3 regions of the Paenibacillus cucumis (ex Kampfer et al. 2016) genome follow, and region 1 is predicted to be linked to each of the others. Evidence: a T-box and tRNA genes for the amino acid it is inferred to sense, from the RefSeq annotation. Region 1 holds a T-box; the other regions hold tRNA genes.
What was found. The T-box of region 1 lies ahead of leuS (leucine--tRNA ligase). A T-box ahead of a tRNA ligase gene usually reads a tRNA of that ligase, here a tRNA-Leu.
Positions count from the first base shown of each region.

Region 2: it encodes a tRNA-Leu, which carries the amino acid that the T-box ahead of leuS (leucine--tRNA ligase) is inferred to sense. The anticodon was not compared.
Region 3: it encodes a tRNA-Leu, which carries the amino acid that the T-box ahead of leuS (leucine--tRNA ligase) is inferred to sense. The anticodon was not compared.

Region 1 covers NZ_JACLIC010000023.1:68,562-77,585, reverse strand. Annotated here, with positions in the region: gene comER (late competence protein ComER) at 1-437, shown strand, start outside; gene leuS (leucine--tRNA ligase) at 418-2,862, opposite strand; T-box leader at 2,937-3,189, opposite strand; gene H7T88_RS13635 (phosphotransferase family protein) at 3,303-4,259, opposite strand; gene H7T88_RS13630 (class I SAM-dependent DNA methyltransferase) at 4,492-5,262, opposite strand; gene H7T88_RS13625 (CvfB family protein) at 5,475-6,380, opposite strand; gene rsfS (ribosome silencing factor) at 6,377-6,724, opposite strand; gene yqeK (bis(5'-nucleosyl)-tetraphosphatase (symmetrical) YqeK) at 6,742-7,308, opposite strand; gene H7T88_RS13610 (nicotinate-nucleotide adenylyltransferase) at 7,292-7,882, opposite strand; gene yhbY (ribosome assembly RNA-binding protein YhbY) at 7,897-8,190, opposite strand; gene aroE (shikimate dehydrogenase) at 8,267-9,024, opposite strand, start outside.
Region 2 covers NZ_JACLIC010000023.1:251,094-255,173, reverse strand. Annotated here, with positions in the region: gene H7T88_RS14445 (insulinase family protein) at 1-844, opposite strand, end outside; gene H7T88_RS28750 (fibronectin type III domain-containing protein) at 1,209-2,237, opposite strand; tRNA gene H7T88_RS14435 (tRNA-Leu) at 2,564-2,649, opposite strand; gene H7T88_RS14430 (general stress protein) at 2,876-3,325, opposite strand; gene H7T88_RS14425 (hypothetical protein) at 3,540-3,764, shown strand; gene H7T88_RS14420 (NucA/NucB deoxyribonuclease domain-containing protein) at 3,943-4,080, opposite strand, start outside.
Region 3 covers NZ_JACLIC010000038.1:310-4,389, forward strand. Annotated here, with positions in the region: gene H7T88_RS21350 (helix-turn-helix domain-containing protein) at 235-660, shown strand; gene H7T88_RS21355 (nitrogen regulation protein NR(II)) at 750-1,376, opposite strand; gene H7T88_RS21360 (Rha family transcriptional regulator) at 1,411-1,614, opposite strand; gene H7T88_RS21365 (urease accessory protein UreF) at 1,881-2,582, opposite strand; tRNA gene H7T88_RS21370 (tRNA-Leu) at 3,044-3,126, shown strand; gene H7T88_RS21375 (glutathione peroxidase) at 3,331-3,810, opposite strand.

The DNA.
Region 1 (9,024 bases):
CGGCAGAAGATCGCTCACTGCTCGAAGGCCTAATGAGTCATATCGGCAAACCTTATCAAGTGGATGAAGCCTGCACTCGAATCACATCTGACTTCTCCAGCTGTGGCCCTGCATTCATATCCTTCTTTTTGGAGCAATGGATTGAAAGTGCTGTGCGCTTGACAGGTATCAAACGTGCCGACGCCTGCGCCCTTGCCGGTGAGATGCTTCTAGGTACAGGCAAACTGCTCACCGAGGGAGGTTATACCCCACAAGAACTTCAGGCCCGTGTCGCTGTACCTGGCGGAATAACCGCTCAGGCACTTGCGCTGCTGAGAAACAACCTCGATGGTGTTTTTGATAGTCTGATCCATACAACACATGAAAAATACGATGAAGATTTAGTCAAACTGGATGAGGTATTCCGTGCCAGCGAGATTAACCGGCAACAATATTAACCAGTTTGCCTGGAACGGCAATGACTTTGCGAATAGTCTTGCCTTCCAGCGCCTGTTTCACAGGTGCAAGTTCCATCGTGTAGTCCTGCATTCCCTGTGCATCCAGATCCTTCGCGATCGTCGCACGAGTTACAATTTTGCCGTTCACTTGAACTACGATTTCCACTTCTGCATCCACAGTCATGGACTCATCGTATGCAGGCCAAGCCACGTAAGAGATTCCACCCTCGTGTCCAAGACGATTCCACAGTTCCTCTGCCATATGCGGCGCCAGAGGTGACAGCAATTGAACGAAGTTCTCCATCGCTTCGCGAGGCAGCGTCTCTGCTTTGTACGCGTCGTTGATGAAGATCATCAATTGGCTGATCGCCGTGTTGAAGCGCAGATGTTCCAGATCTTCCGTCACTTTTTTAATCGTTTTGTGTGCTGTGCGTTTGAACTCGTCGGTTCCACCGTCAGCTGTAATTTTCTCATTAATCGCACCAGTATCTTCGTTTATGAACAGACGCCATACGCGTGACAGGAAACGATACATTCCCTCTACCCCGTTTGCGTTCCAAGGTTTAGTCGCTTCCAGAGGACCCATAAACATCTCATAGAGACGCAGTGTATCTGCACCGAATTCGTTAACAATCTCATCCGGGTTGATGACATTACCGCGAGATTTACTCATTTTCTCATTGTTGGTTCCCAGAATCATACCTTGGTTAACCAGCTTATGGAACGGCTCTTTCGTGTGTACGACACCCAGATCATACAGCACTTTGTGCCAGAAACGAGCATACAACAAGTGTAGTACAGCATGTTCTGCCCCACCGATGTACAGGTCAACTGGCAACCATTGCTGTTGTTTCTCTTGTGAGATCAGTTCCTTGTCATTGTGCGGATCGATAAACCGCAGGTAATACCAGCAGCTTCCCGCCCATTGTGGCATCGTGTTAGTTTCACGGCGAGCTTTCATACCCGTTTCCGGATCAACCGTATTTACCCAATCGGTCACGTTTGCCAGTGGGGATTCACCTGTACCTGAAGGTTTAATCTGGTCAATGTCAGGCAGCAACAGTGGCAATTGATCTTCTGGCACAGTCTTCATCGTCCCGTCCTCCAGATGCAGAATCGGAATCGGCTCTCCCCAATAACGTTGACGGCTGAACAGCCAGTCGCGCAGACGGTACGTTGTTTTTCCTTGTCCTTTGCCGTTCTCTTCGAGCCAAGCGATCATTTTCGCCGCAGCTTCTTCATTGTTCAAACCGTTCAGGAAATCGGAGTTCACATGTGCGCCGTCACCTGTATACGCCTCTTTTGTAACATCTCCGCCGGCAATGACTTCAATGATATTCAGGTCAAACTGCTTCGCGAATTCCCAGTCACGTGCATCGTGGCCTGGAACAGCCATAACAGCTCCTGTACCATAGCCAGCAAGTACATAGTCAGCAATCCAGATCGGCAGCTTCGCTCCGTTAACCGGATTAATCGCGTATGCACCAGTGAACACACCTGTTTTGTCTTTTGCCAAGTCCGTACGTTCCAGATCACTCTTACGCGCAGCCTGCTCCTGATAAGCTTTTACTGCCTCACGCTGTTCTTCGGATGTAATCGCGTCAACCAAGTCGTGCTCTGGAGCCAGAACGGCAAAACTTGCACCGAACAATGTATCTGCACGGGTTGTGAATACTTTGATTACTTCTTCACGGCCTTCGATGGCAAAAACCACTTCAGCCCCGGTCGATTTGCCGATCCAGTTACGCTGCATATCCTTGATGCTTTCCGACCAGTCCAGCTCTTCCAGATCTTCCAGCAAACGCTCTGCGTATTCCGTAATTTTCAGTACCCATTGACGCATCGGTTTACGTACAACCGGGTGTCCGCCACGTTCACTCTTACCGTCAATAACCTCTTCGTTCGCCAGAACCGTGCCCAATGCTTCACACCAGTTCACCGGCACTTCATCGACATAGGCCAACCCTTTATTGTACAGCTGAATAAAGATCCACTGTGTCCATTTGTAATACTCAGGGTCTGTTGTACTGATCTCACGATCCCAGTCATATGAGAATCCGAGAGATTTGATCTGACGACGGAAATTGTCAATGTTGCGGAATGTGATATGACGCGGGTGCTCCCCCGTATCCAGTGCGTGCTGCTCTGCTGGCAGACCAAAAGCGTCCCAGCCCATTGGGTGCAGCACATTGTATCCACGCATCCGTTTGTAACGGGATACGATATCAGTTGCAGTATATCCTTCCGGGTGACCTACGTGCAGTCCTGAACCGGACGGATATGGGAACATATCCAGTGCATAAAACTTCGGTTTGGACGGGTCCTCACCTGTTTTAAACGTTTTGTTGTCATCCCAATATTGCTGCCAACTTTTCTCCATCACTTGCGGCTGATAGCCGTGCTTCGGCTGATGATTCTCACTCATCTATAATTCCTCCTTCAGGTTATACGCGCTTTATAACAACAAAAAAAACCTCAGCATCCCGTAGCGTTTGCAGCGCTAGGGACGAGAGGTTGAATTCCCGTGGTACCACCCTAGTTAGCGGACGAACGTGCTTCGTCATCCACTCCCTTTAGACCTGTAACGGCGGTTAACCGATGCGGATTTCCAGTCCTGCACCCAAGGCATAGAACTTTGTAATCACCGCATTTCTCCAAGGCGAGTTCGCAAAATACTGTCAATCGGCTTGCACCAACCGCCGACTCTCTGTCATGTACAGCACCCACTACTGATCCTTATCATCGAAATATGTATACAATATAGGAAGCATTATATAAAAATGCAAGCTCAAAGTCAATATGACATGTCACAATCTCTTTCTCTCAAGTCAGACTTTATTGCCCTTCACATGTCAACTGGCATTCTCACATTTTTCTAAACCGTTCAATGCCTTCCTGCAAATTACGGATCGTAGATTCGATATGCTCCTTGTTATCATACTTACGGTAATCACATTCAATTCGGAGCGCAAGATCAAAATACAAATCATATAAACTTCTGCGCTTCCGCTCGTTCTCTGTCTCAACCTCACGTCCATATCCTTTGAGAAAACCCGGAGTATAGTTAAAATGACTGAAATAATGCTCCATTAGCGGATCGCCCCATAATGAGCGTTCAAAATCAATAATGGCCGTAATTTGCTTATCCTGGACCAGCACATTGCCATCCCACAGATCCCAGCTAATCAGGGAAGGTTCTGTCACTTCATCCAGTGCATCTGATTTCTCATCAATCAACCGTCTCAGCTCATTGTAATCGATGCCGATATCAACCCCTGCCTCTTCACCATCTGCAAGCATATCATGCATGAGCATCAAGAAAGCTTCTCTCCACGTCGCACGTTGTCTGTCCTTTCCGGAAAAATAACCAAACCGCTCTCCCTTAATCTCGTTAATTCGCTGGTTGTACCAGCCTAACTGCTGTTCAACCACTTCCTGATCTTCGGCAGTAAAATCTTCTTTCACCTGGTTGTATGGAACCCCGGGCATAAACTCCATAATGAAATACTGCGCGGGAGCCATGAGTAGTGAAGCATCATATGCGAGTACCAGAGGCACAGGAACATCCTTAAGCTCAGCAACAAGCTGGAGTGCTTCCACTTCAGCCGTCATTAAATCCTGTTCACAGCGCATTAGATTGGTCGTAGCCGCAGGTGCGATTTTTAGGACAACTTTTCGTCCATCGTCAAGAAAAATTTTATAAGCATGGTTTGCCCAGCCATCGATCATTTCCTCGTAATCTTGAATCGTTACAGCAAGGTGATGCTTAATGATCTGATCCAGCTGTTCTTTGGACAATCTCGTTTTATATGTACTTTCCATCTCTACAACTCTCCCTGTGATTGAAATATAGTTTGCATGTTAAGAAAACGCTTTCCTTTTTTCATTCATTATGTCTCTCTTTGCTTCAAGCGGCAATACTTTTTATCATATATGTTCAAAAAAACTGCCTCGAGCAACATACTTACACGCTGCACAAGGACAGTTTCTTATTCATATTCATATTCATATAAATTAGTTTAGCGTCGCTCATTATAATTTTCTCTTTAAACAATCATTTTACAGCCACGTAGAACAGACGCTGTGCGTGATCTCCAGCTTCTTTCCACTCAAAGTCTGCATACACCTTCACATCCCGGAAACCCGCTTTGCTTAATTCAAGCTTCATCCAGTCCGGATCATAAGCGCGTTGCGTATGAACTTCTTCGAATCGCTGATAGGTATCTCTGTTGCCCTCATCCAATCTAGAAAAAATGCTCAGATGATGCTCTATCTCACACCGCTCCTGATCAAAATCGCACGTCCAGATATATGAGACCGAGCGTTCGTCTAACACAAAAGGCTGTTCCTCATCATACCGAATCAATGTATTTGGATGGTGTACATCAAACAGAAATGTACCTCCCGGCTTCAGCATTTCATACGTACGCTCGAATGTTCGAATGACATCTTCGGATTCCAGCAGATAATTCACGCAATCGCAGAACGAAATGACCGAGTCTACAGGTTCAGGCACTCTCCACTCCCGCATATCCTGCTGTACCCAGCGTACACTGCCTTCCCTGTACAGACGGTGTCCCTGAGGTGTCGCTTCCATTTTGCTACGCGCAACAGATAACATATCTGCGGAGAGATCAATCCCCGTCACTTCAAAGCCAGAGTTCACCAGTGGAATCGTAATGGATCCCGTTCCGCAGCCAAGCTCAGCCACACTTTTGGGCATGCCATGTTGTTCCCAAGCTGTTCTTGCAAACCTTATCCAGTCCGGATAAGGCATATCTTCCATTAATTCATCGTAAACGTAGGCAAATTTCCGGTAAGACATGTCGGCACCGCACTTTCAATTTCATTTTCCTCATCGGATTGGATCAAAAATTCAAACTAAAAAGCAGGGCTTCCGGTGTTTACCCAGTCTGGCCCTGCTTTACTTAAACCGATGCATAAAGCATCGGCTCCATGATACATGCAATATTTCAACCAAAATGAATGCTCTAACTCGAAACATCCATGCTGTATTCGGCTATGCCTCGCCTGTGTCTACTTCTCTTCCTGCTGTGATTTTGGCGCAGAATCAGACAAGTACGTCCAGTTTTCCTTTTGTACCACCAATCCATCTTTCATCAGCTTACCGAGAGCACGTTTGAACGCGGATTTACTAATGCCAAAACGTTGCTTGATAATATCTGGCGGTGTCGCATCGGAATACGGCATGCCGCCCATAGGGCGCTCTTTCATAAAAGCAAGCAGCTTGTCTGCGTCTTCGTTACGCCCAACTTCTTTGCGTTGTGTCATCGCCAAATTTACACGACCGTCTTCACGCACCAGCGTAACCCGACATTTCACCTTTTCACCCAAACGAAGCATATGACTGCGCTCCGAAGAATGGATCATGCCAATCGCTCCAAAACCAAGCACACCACCATCAACAAGTACAAATGTACCCATCTGAAGCGGCTTGTACACCAGCGCTTCCACCCACTCATTCAACCATGTGGTTGGCGCGTGGAAGGCAAGCGGAGCAAGTTCACGTTCTCCGGCCAATTTGGCACGCAGACGTCCTTGCTTGTCATGCTCCATGATCACGAACACCTCATCCCCAACTTGGGGACGCAGTTCTTCAAGTTCAGGCAACTCACGGATTGGAAGCAACAACTGGCGACCAAGACCCATTTCCAGGAAGCAGCCAAGGCGCGGATGCACATCAGCTACGACCAGTTTAGCCATCTCACCCAGCGTGAGGTACGGTTTTTTCATCGTAACAGCAAGGCGGTCTTCTGTATCAAAGAATACAAAAACCTCCAGCGTTTCACCAATCTTGATATCCCGAGTCAGCTCGGTGTAGTGAAGCAATACATCTTCCGATCCTGTCGTCAAAAAATAGCCAAATGGAGACACTTCACGTGAAACCGGTAGCGAGACGACTGTTCCTGCAATCAAACTCATACCGTTTCCACCACTTTGGCATCAGACCAGAGACGCTCGATATTGTAATATTCACGCTCATCGCGGTGGAATACGTGAACCACGACATCGCCAAGATCCATCAGCACCCAGCGTGCAGAGTCCATGCCTTCAATGCCTTTAATTGTCGCACCAGCTGCATGAGCCTGTTTACGAATCTCTGTAGCAATCGCCTGTACCTGTGTATCGGAGTTACCGTGGCAGATCACAAAATAATCGGCAACCAGTGAAATATTGTTCAGGTCAAGTGCTACAATGTTTGATGCCTTTTTATCGTCAGCGGCGGTAACCACCATGTTCATAAGTTCTTTCGATGATACTGTCATGAACCAACCTCCATAATCTATAATTGTGCAATCAAGTCATTACGTGAGAGCACCGTAAGCGGGTAGATAACACGGCGCTGGGAGAGCAATAGGCTGATCGTCGAATCAAAACCGGCAATCAAACCTTCCTCCAGACTGCGCTGAGCCTGCTCACGAATGTACTCTACACCCGGGAAATCACGTCCCGGCTCAATATAATCGGCAAGGCATACCACTTTGTCCAGCAGGCTCATCCCTACCCTACCAGAAGTATGCCACCGAATGGCGTTAATAATCTCTGAATCGGACACACCATAATCCCGTTCAGCTACAAAGGCACCCACTTCCGAATGCCAAAGCTGCTTATCATGATGTAAAAGTTCAATATTTAATCCGTTATCACGAATAACGGCTTCCATCTCGGCTACTGGCCAATATTTGGCCACGTCATGTAAAATCGCTGCTATATCCGCTTTTACCGGATCAGCACCATACTTTTCAGCCAAGACAACGGCTGATTCCATGACACCCTGCGTATGTTTCCAGCGCTTGGCCGGCATCTGTGCAGAGACAGCCTCGATTAACCCCTCACGGCTTAGTGCCATATAAACCGCTCCTTACAATGTATTGATGAACTGCATCGGGGATCATAAACCGCACCGAATGCCCCTTCGCCAGTCGTCTGCGTATCGCCGTAGATGAAATATCAACAAGAGGCATCTCGGCCAGCAGAACCCGTCCCTGCAATGCATCCGGTAAATCGTCCAGATGTAGCTGGAAGCCCGGACGTCCAACACCGATGAAGGTCATTTTGGACGCCAGTTCTTCAATCTCTTCCCATTTGGGAAGGTAATTCACCATATCCGCCCCAATGATAAAATAAAACTCATGCTCAGGGAAACGGCGCCACAATTCACGCATGGTGTCAATCGTATAAGATACGCCGCCAAGCTCCATTTCGATACCTAGTACCTCATACTGAGTAGCTTGCTTCACAGCCAACTCAGTCATTTCCAGGCGCTGTTGCCCCGTCGCACCTGCACTGGGTTTGTGAGGCGGGACATGAGACGGCATAAACCAGATTTCATCCAGAGCATGCGAATCCCTTGCCGCTTCTGCTGCCAGCAGATGCCCCATGTGGATCGGATCAAACGTACCGCCCATGATGCCGATCTTCACCCGCGCCACGCTCCTTATCTTGGAAGTTCGATTTGTTTATTGTCACGTGATTCTTTGTAGAGGATAATGGTGCTCCCAATCACTTGTACGAGCTCACTGCCTGTTTCACGAGCTACCTCTGCAGCAATTTCATTTTTATCGTCAAGGTTATTGTTGAGCACTTGAACTTTCATCAGTTCGCGCTTCTCAATGGCCTCTTCGATGTGACGGAACAAATGCTCATTCGTGCCCCCTTTACCAATCTGAAACACAGGGGTCAGATGATGTGCTTGTGACCGCAAAAAGCGCTTTTGTTTACCAGTTAACATGAATACTTCATACTCCTTATGTTGAGCAGGCCCTGCATGTAGCCCTAGGCTGATTCAGAGCCTGGCCGTTCAATTATTATTTTTCAAAACTATCCAGTACTGCTCGTCTCATCGTGTCAACAGGGGCGGGAATGCCAAGCCAGTGTTCAAATGCAACGGCCCCTTGATAAACAAACATTCCGAGTCCGCCATGCACGGTGCATCCGCGCAAACGGGACTCACGGAGCAGACGGGTTTCGAGCGGGTTGTATATCAGATCGCTAACAGCTGCCCCTTCGCGAATCCATGCAGGATCAACTGGAACATCATCCACATGTGGATGCATGCCCGCTGCTGTCGTATTAATAACGATATCTGCCGTGGCAAGTACAGCTCGAGCATCCTGCATCCCGTTGCCAGAGATGTTTCCCAGACCATGGCTTCGCAGATCCGTAGCAAGAGTAAGTGCTCTGTCAGCTGTGCGGTTCAGGATGCTGATCTGTTCGGGCTTTTCCAGAGCAAGCGCATAGATAACACCTCTTGCCGCGCCGCCTGCGCCAAGAACAGCGATCCTTTTCCCTTCAAGCTGAGGAACAGCCTCTTCTTTCAACGAGCGCACATATCCGATTCCGTCGGTATTGTACCCTGTCAGCTTGCCATTTTCGTTCACGATCGTATTGACTGCTCCAATTAAGCGAGCACTGTCATCGATCACATCGAGGTATTGCATCACCTGCTCCTTATGCGGAATCGTGACATTAACACCCCGATAACCCAAGGCAACAATGCCACGAATAGCAGCTTCGAGCTGATCAGGCTGCACATGCAGCGGCATGTACATTCCGTGCACACCTG
Region 2 (4,080 bases), 180 kb from region 1:
TGTCTACTTCGGATTCCGTACTTCCCGCAGAGTAGGACTTCACCGTATCCACCCGTTTCGGGAAAGAAGATTGCAGTTTAATCTCGGAGTCAATCTCGATCCGATCATAGTTGCCTAAGTAATTTTCATCCAGCCACTGCAGCTTTTCTTCCATATCCATATCCCCGTATAGATAGATGTAACTGTTGGACGGATGATAGTACCGTTTGTGGAAATCAAGCAATCCTTCATAAGTGAGATCCAGAATCGCCTCCGGGAAGCCCCCAGATTCACAGGAGTATGTTGTATCCGGGAAAAGAGAATTCAGCACCTCTCGTCGAACTAACCGTTCCGGCGAAGAAAAGGCACCCTTCATCTCGTTATACACTACGCCGTTGTATGTCAGTTCGTCTTCTGGTGAAGTCAGGTTGTAATTCCAACCTTCCTGCAAAAATATTTTATCATTCTCATAAATATTCGTATTTAATACCGCATCCAGGTACACATCCATCAAGTTATGGAAATCATGATCGTTGCGACTCGCAACGGGGTAGACGGTTTTGTCAGGATACGTCATTGCGTTGAGGAATGTATTGAGTGAACCTTTGAGCAGCTCCACAAAAGAATCTTTAGCCGGGAACTTTTTCGAGCCACATAGCACGGAGTGTTCCAGGATATGAGCTACCCCTGTATCATCTTCAGGAGGTGTCCGAAAACCGATGTTGAACACCTTGTTATCATCACTATTGGACAACAGTACGATATGAGCACCCGATTTTTGATGTTCCAGCAGGTACGCATCGGATTTCAGTTCTTCGATTCTACGCTCCTGTAATACCTTATATGGCTTAAGCTGTTTCAACATAAACTTGAGTCCTCCGTCCATAGATTGTTGTGTTGGTTGATGCGAAAGGTAATATATGCCTATCGATAGTATACACCATTGTGACCTCTCTTCATAAATAGACGCCAGAATCCACTTTCTGATATGTATTATGTGGGGGTTGTGTTTATGAACTGTGGGGAAAAGTGACAAGTTAGGCTCCAATTTTTTTCTGTCATTATGTATGGTTTTGACCTACGGCTTCTAACTTTAAGTTATATAAGACACAAAGGAAATTCTTTTGATAATTCGTTAACAATTAGATTAACTTTACTCATCAGTATACGAACCTAAGTTCATAAATTAAAAATTGCTCCATCAACATGAGCTGATGGAGCATCTTCTTCTAGTATTCGCTTACTTCAAACGTCAAGACACGATCAAATAGAATATAATCTTTGCGGCTTTTGAATGGACCTTTGTTATTATCGTGCTTGTCAATTGCGTATGATGCTTTTCCGCTTCCTGCTTGTTTTGTTTCGTACCAATCAATGAAACTATTTACTTCTTGCATACTAAGATCAAATTCTTTTTCAAGACCTGTGGTCATAGTCACGACAAGGATTGCTCGGTTACCTGATGGCTCTTCTGGTTCAACGACCGGCGCTTGAGGTGTTGCAGATGCTTCATTGGAGTATTCCGATTCAACACCATCGACAACAGCATTTACAATAAAATAATATGTAGTCCCGTTTTTCAAACCAGGAATAATAAAATTACCGTAATCATCTTTTGTAGCTGTTACAGTTTCAGTGTACTCACCAGACTCAATCCCATATCTTACAACGTACCCCGTTGCTTCTTGAATTGGGCTCCATGTCAATGATGCTTGGGAATCACCACCTGTTGCCTCTAACTGAATTGATGCTTCGTTGTAAAAATTTAATTCTGCTACATTATATGTTTTTGTACCCTTCTGAGTAATGGTTATTTGTTTTACATCTTTTAGTGCATTAGAAAGCTTATATATCCCTCCGTCACCTGGAATTGATTTATTTGGAATGCTTCCTAAAAGACCGGCACCGTTCTTATCCATAAAATAAATAGAAACAGGGCCTCCATCATAATTTAATATATGGAACTTGTAACTATTAATATTTACTGGTGTTTCAAATGTGTATACAAGTGTATCTGCAACTTTCAAATCACTTCTTTCAGTAGGTAAAGCAAAATAGGTTTCAATATTGTTGTCAGTAATGGCCGTTGTTGAACCGAATATATTTACATTGCTCGAACCTGTTTTAACGGGCTTACCATCTAACAGCCCTAGGGAACTAGCATCCTCTGCTGATGCATTTAATTGAAAAACTAAGCCTGTTAAAATTAACATTGCACCTAACAAAAAAACTAATTTACTAACAAATGACTTTATCATAATCATTCCTCCATCTCATGAACTGATCTTAAGATACAATCTTCCTCCGTTGATGTCTAAACATTAACTTGCTGATCTATAAATATCATCTAATTTATTGCATTTTTATTTTATATTGGATGTACGTACCGACAAAATACCCGTTTCTATTCTCAAATATTTGAGTAAAATTAAACACAAAGAAGGCATTTTACCGATAACTTTTATAAATAGTCAGATGAACGGTTGACAAAGTGCCTAAAATTCCTGTGAATCTGATTTTTAATTCTAAAAAAAAGATCACATTCAACTTGTTTAACAAGTCAAATGTGATCTTTTCTGTAAGATGCCGAGGACCGGGATCGAACCGGTACGGTAGTCACCTACCGCAGGATTTTAAGTCCTGTGCGTCTGCCAATTCCGCCACCCCGGCGTATGTAATATTTTCTTGGCGACAAGAAATATCTTACCATGAATAAATTAATAATGCAACCCTTTTTCCTAAAAAAATGAAACAGGCACTGCAAGCGCCAGCTCACAGTGCCTAGAAAGTCCGAGTTGCGGTCCCGGACTTCCGGTAAACCATCTATATTAAGGGAGGTGTGAGATAAGAATACCTCTCCAACATTAAAGGAACCTAAAATCAGCATTAAATTAAACTAAAAAAGTAAAATAGGCTTCACACGCTCCACCTGCTCCTCACTACACTCTACAAAAATTAGCATATGACCTTGCAATAGCCAGTCTTCGTAATAACGTGCGTCAACTTCCGGAATGCCTGCTTCAGTCAGCGTTAAGACCAGATCATCCGTCTCACTTCCGATCTCATTGCCCGCTAATCTTCGCACTGCCTTCCCGATGGATGCGGTCTGAACCATTCGTTTTCCGAGCCCTGCTAATATGCCTTTCAACGCTCCAAATGCACCATCTGTTCCAGCACCTTTTAGTGGTTTGGGTAACCCCGTCTTTTCACTGATCATCTCCAAATCGAGCTGTTCCTTGCCTACAGCCCCCAAATATTGATCTTGGATGCCTTCTTTCTTTAAGGCATTCAACATAATAATTGCTTCGTGCTCCGAACGAGCAAGCCCAACAAACAGTTTCGTCATGTGGTTCCCCTCCTCTTCCTGATACCTTATATAACCCTGTAGTTTATGTTCAGTAACGTATCTTCACTTGCTAAGTCAATTCACCTACATCAGCTTAATCATTTCTCTACTGGAAATCTATACCTAGTTCTGATAGACTAGATAAAGAAGACAAATTAACCATTGAAAATATCGACATATCGATGAACATCTTATAAATCAGGAGCAATGACTTATGAAAAAAGAGGTAGAAATTGCCATTCGGCGCAATCAACAGATTATGGTTCGGAATACAAGCGGACAGACCGTAACCGGTTTTCCAGAGCGCTCAGCAGACAGCTCTATTCTCTCCTTACGAACTGTACAGGGAAATGTGTGGATTCCGTTTGATGAAGTCGAACAAGTCACTCGCCTGTTAACCCTTCGTTCTCACCATCTGGGCACGATGCAACTCGTTTAGGCACTTGTGCGCAAGCACATTCAATTCAGTTGCTCTCTTTACAGAGAACTTAGACAGATGCTAATAGATAAAGATAGACTTTAGGCAAGAAATCTCGGAATCCTACTACAGTCAACTTATATTTAAAAACCAGACGCCTCCAACGTCTGGTTTTTCTTATGGTAACTAATGATGTGGATTACTTCACAACAAATTTAACGCGCGTACCATCCGGATATGTACTTAGTTGATTGCCTACCCATGAGCCTGCACCGCGGTTATCCTTTGGCGTAATATACTGGATATCCGCATCCTTACCACCTTCTGCACACATTGC
Region 3 (4,080 bases), on a different contig from region 1:
ATCTTTTTCAAATTTTTGCACTCAAGGTCAAGCGAGTTGAAGTTAAGCCATCAACTTAATGAAAGATAATTAGGGATTGAAGATTTTGAAAAAAAAGATTGTTGTGTGTGCTAGTGTCGGGATGTGTATTTGTCTTAAATTGTTATGGATTAAGGCTGAGCATTCAGAAATATTGTGCTATAATTCAATCATATGGCATTTAAGTTGATATTACGGTTGGAAGGCGGTTCTTGCATGCAGTCAATCTATGAGCGAATTGAGCACCTGATTGCCGAAAGAGGGATGACAAAGAAGGCCTTCTGTGAACAGCTGAAGATAAGCACAGGCAATTTGGGTGACTGGAAACGTGGTAAATCAATCCCGAGTACAAATAAACTCATTGAAATTGCTTCATTTTTTGATGTGAGTCTGGACTGGTTGATGATTGGGCGTTTATCGAAGGAAGCCATTGTGCGGGAAAAGCGGGAAGATTATTTTTTTAACGTGTTGCGGCAATTGAATTGCCAAGAGAGTGAATTATCGACTGTGGAACAGTCTTTTATTAGTGAATATATCGAGTTCACTCGTTATCGCAAATTCAAAGAGAGTAAAGATTCTGGAAACTATAGCTACCAACCTGAAGCGGAAGGCGAAAATAAGTCAGAGCAGGAAGGGACGTAAGTGCCTCTGGTTGATAAAAAACCTCCACTGTGCCCAAGGGAATGATTTCCGGGACAGTAGGGAGGTTTTTTTTCTGTAGAAATATCGGTTTAGTGATGCTGATCAAGAATACTGGAGTATTTGGGGTACAACTGGCGGATACAATCTGGACAGATGTCGTGTGTAAACTCGGCGGAAGTATGTTTTTCCAGATAGCGCTCAACGCTGTTCCATTCGTCTGATTCATTCTTGATATGTTTGCAAACGGCACAAATAGGCAGTAGTCCATGGAGGGTACGAGCTTCAGTCAAGGCTTGTCGCAGCTGAAGTTCTGTCTTCTTCTGTTCTGTAATATCTGTGTGAGCCACCAAAGCGAGGTTGGTATCCGTCGTAGGTCCGTTCTGTAAGGGAGTAAGTTCTACGCGAAACCATTTCTCTTCGTTGTGTGGTGTAATAACAGAGATATCGTATGTATGAGTTTGGTTAAAAGGAACAACGTTATGCCTCAGGTACCTCGCGAACTTGGTTGGATAGTGGTTTTTCTGTTGTGCTGCCCATGCTTCCATCAGGTGAAGGTAATGATTGTGGCGGCTGGCTGCACGTATGAAAAGTTTATGAAGTCCGTGCTGCCAGGCCCGGTTACAGCTTCGTATCATCCATTGATGATCAATAATGATCAACTGATGATTGGTCGCCTGGAACGATAGGCTTTCCAGGTCGGATGTAATGGTTCCCATGAGAGAAGTCCTCCTTATGATGATGAAAGTGTTCTTATCTCAGTTCCTCTGGTATGTTCAAAATGTCAGCGACCTGATGTCTGAATCGGGTTGCTTTGCGTGTGCCATGAATAAGGTTGGATAGACGGTAGGGCGGAATATCATGTTGTTCGCAAAAGGTTTTTTGATCGACCTGAAGTTCGGTTAGCCGTCGTTTGATAGCCCATCCGAACGGAGTGACTGGTTTCTTCTTGTTCAATAGGGTTCACCCCTGAGTGGATTTTATAGTATTCAGCAGGCCATTCTTCGTGTAAAATAGATAGGAATACGTGCTGTTAGTTACATTATATACGTAAATTCGTCATCTAACAATTAAAAAATACGGAAATAAGTGTATTTTTTGAATTAAAATGACGTAAGTTCGCATTTTGTTGATTGAACAAAATAAAAAAACACGCCAGCAAGGGGAGTTGCGGCGTGTTTTTGGTGTGCTCTGAAAAAGAGGTTTCGAGGAGGAGTGCGGAATTATGCTCTGTAAGCGTGCAGGCCTGCTCCAAGCATGTGGAAGCTGGGAAATAACGACTTCATAGACATGGACGTAGGATGCATGGGTGCATCCGGTGAGGAGGCGCTCACGGTAGTCCATTCATTCTCAAGGTCTGCGGTCAGGCGAGCCAGCAGTTCCCGAGTGGCATTTTCATTTAGGGGGATAACTTTGCAAGCTTCGGATACGCATGCATTCATGGCTGAATGTAAGTAGCCGAGAACCGCCTCTTCGACGGGGATATCGAGGTGGTGGTTGATCCAGGCGTGAACGGTGGGGAGGCAACCAACTGAATTGTATTTTACGAAGATTTGTTCAAGCGGGCTAAGGTCGATCCAAGGATGCAAGGCGCGAGACAGTTTGATTAAACGTTTGCCTATGATTGTTGCTTGCTCTCTAAGTTCAGGAGGGGTTCGCTGTACATGCACAAGTTTGTCGATCAGGGCAATTCGCCAAGTATCCTTATGATCTGTTGCGGTGTAAATCCCCTTGATAGCCATACCTTCTAGACGAACGAGACTGGGGTGTAACTGGCAACGCATAAATGATTCAAGTTCCTCAGCTGTCCGAATAGTGCCTTCCTTGATGTGGGTGTCCATGCCGAAGAAATGGGTGAATCCTCCCACCTGGACAGAGGGATCAAGCAGTTTCGCATAATCGAGTAGCTTATTCCCACGGTTCACGATCATTCGCCTCCTGCGCTTTATTGTGTTATGTTTAATTACATATGATGATCTTTTCTTAAGTTTAATGTGTAAATCCGAATTATATGATATATATATTCACATAAATATCCGTGTTTTGTCAATGATTTATGAGAAAATAAAAAACTTAATTAAATACAATTCATAATTAGTGTTATATAATATAACATTAAAAATTCTATCTGTGTCATATATCCATGTCTAAAATCACTTTGGCCATTTTGCCGAATCAGATTAATGATATGTAATTTTCGAGGAAATATGACTGAATTTTGCAAGAGGTGTGGAATAGGAAGGGGTGAAGAACTGTTATCAATTTAGAGTAAAGCCGGTTGTAGTAAAATGTCATTCATAAAGTAATTCATAAAGTGATTAATAAAGACTTTACTTTTGTTTAAGAATCCGGTATAATCAATTTTGTTGCCGATAATTTACGACATGCGGTCGTGGTGGAATGGCAGACACGCTATCTTGAGGGGGTAGTGGGCGTATGCCCGTGGAGGTTCGAGTCCTCTCGACCGCATCATATGAAGATTTACGAGAGAAGCTTTCCGTGATGGAGAGCTTCTTTTTTTGTTTTCATATAGCAACAAGGACGAATTATTTAGGATGAGGACATGTGTTAAAAGAGAGGACGCAAAAAAGCCGCCCAAAAGCTTGAGCAGTTTCTGGCTCTTTGCTTTATAGGTGGCTTTTTTCGTTTATATGTTTGTTCAAAAGTCTATATTTATTTGTTAATTAGCTTCTGAATATCCTCTTCGATTTTGTCCGGTGTAGTCTGCGGAGCATATCGTTTCACAACTTTACCGTCCTGATCGACAAGGAATTTGGTGAAGTTCCATTTGATGGCTTTGGAACCGAGCAAGCCTGGTGCTTCTTTCGTAATGTGTTGGAAGAGCGGATGAGCGCTTGAACCATTGACGTCAATTTTTTCAAACATAGGGAAGCTTACGCCATAATTCATCTGACAGAATTCAGCAATATCGTCGGAAGATCCTTTTTCCTGCGCGAATTGGTTGCTTGGGAATCCAAGCACTTCAAACGGAGCATCCTGGAATTTATCCTGAAGCTCTTGCAAGCCCTTGAATTGAGGGGTGAGACCGCACTGGCTTGCGGTATTCACAATTAACAACACTTTGCCGCGATATTGGGACATCTCAATCTCTTGTCCGCGAAGGGTGTTTACTTTGTAATCATAGACTGACATGGGGTACGCCTCCATCCTGTTATTCTTAATATACTTATTATATTTTAAACAATTAAATAATGCAAAACTTATTTGGATTTAGCGTTGTTATAACCATTCGCTTGCTGGACTCCAAAATGGATGAGAAATACATGAATCAATTTTTGTGCGGTTGAGAATTAGGTAGCTTGGAAGAGAAGGATAGCGTATGACCTCATTGTAAGCGTTATTATCAAAGGTTATTGCCGGAAATCTGGCGATTCGGTGATCTGTATGCACTTTACATGATCA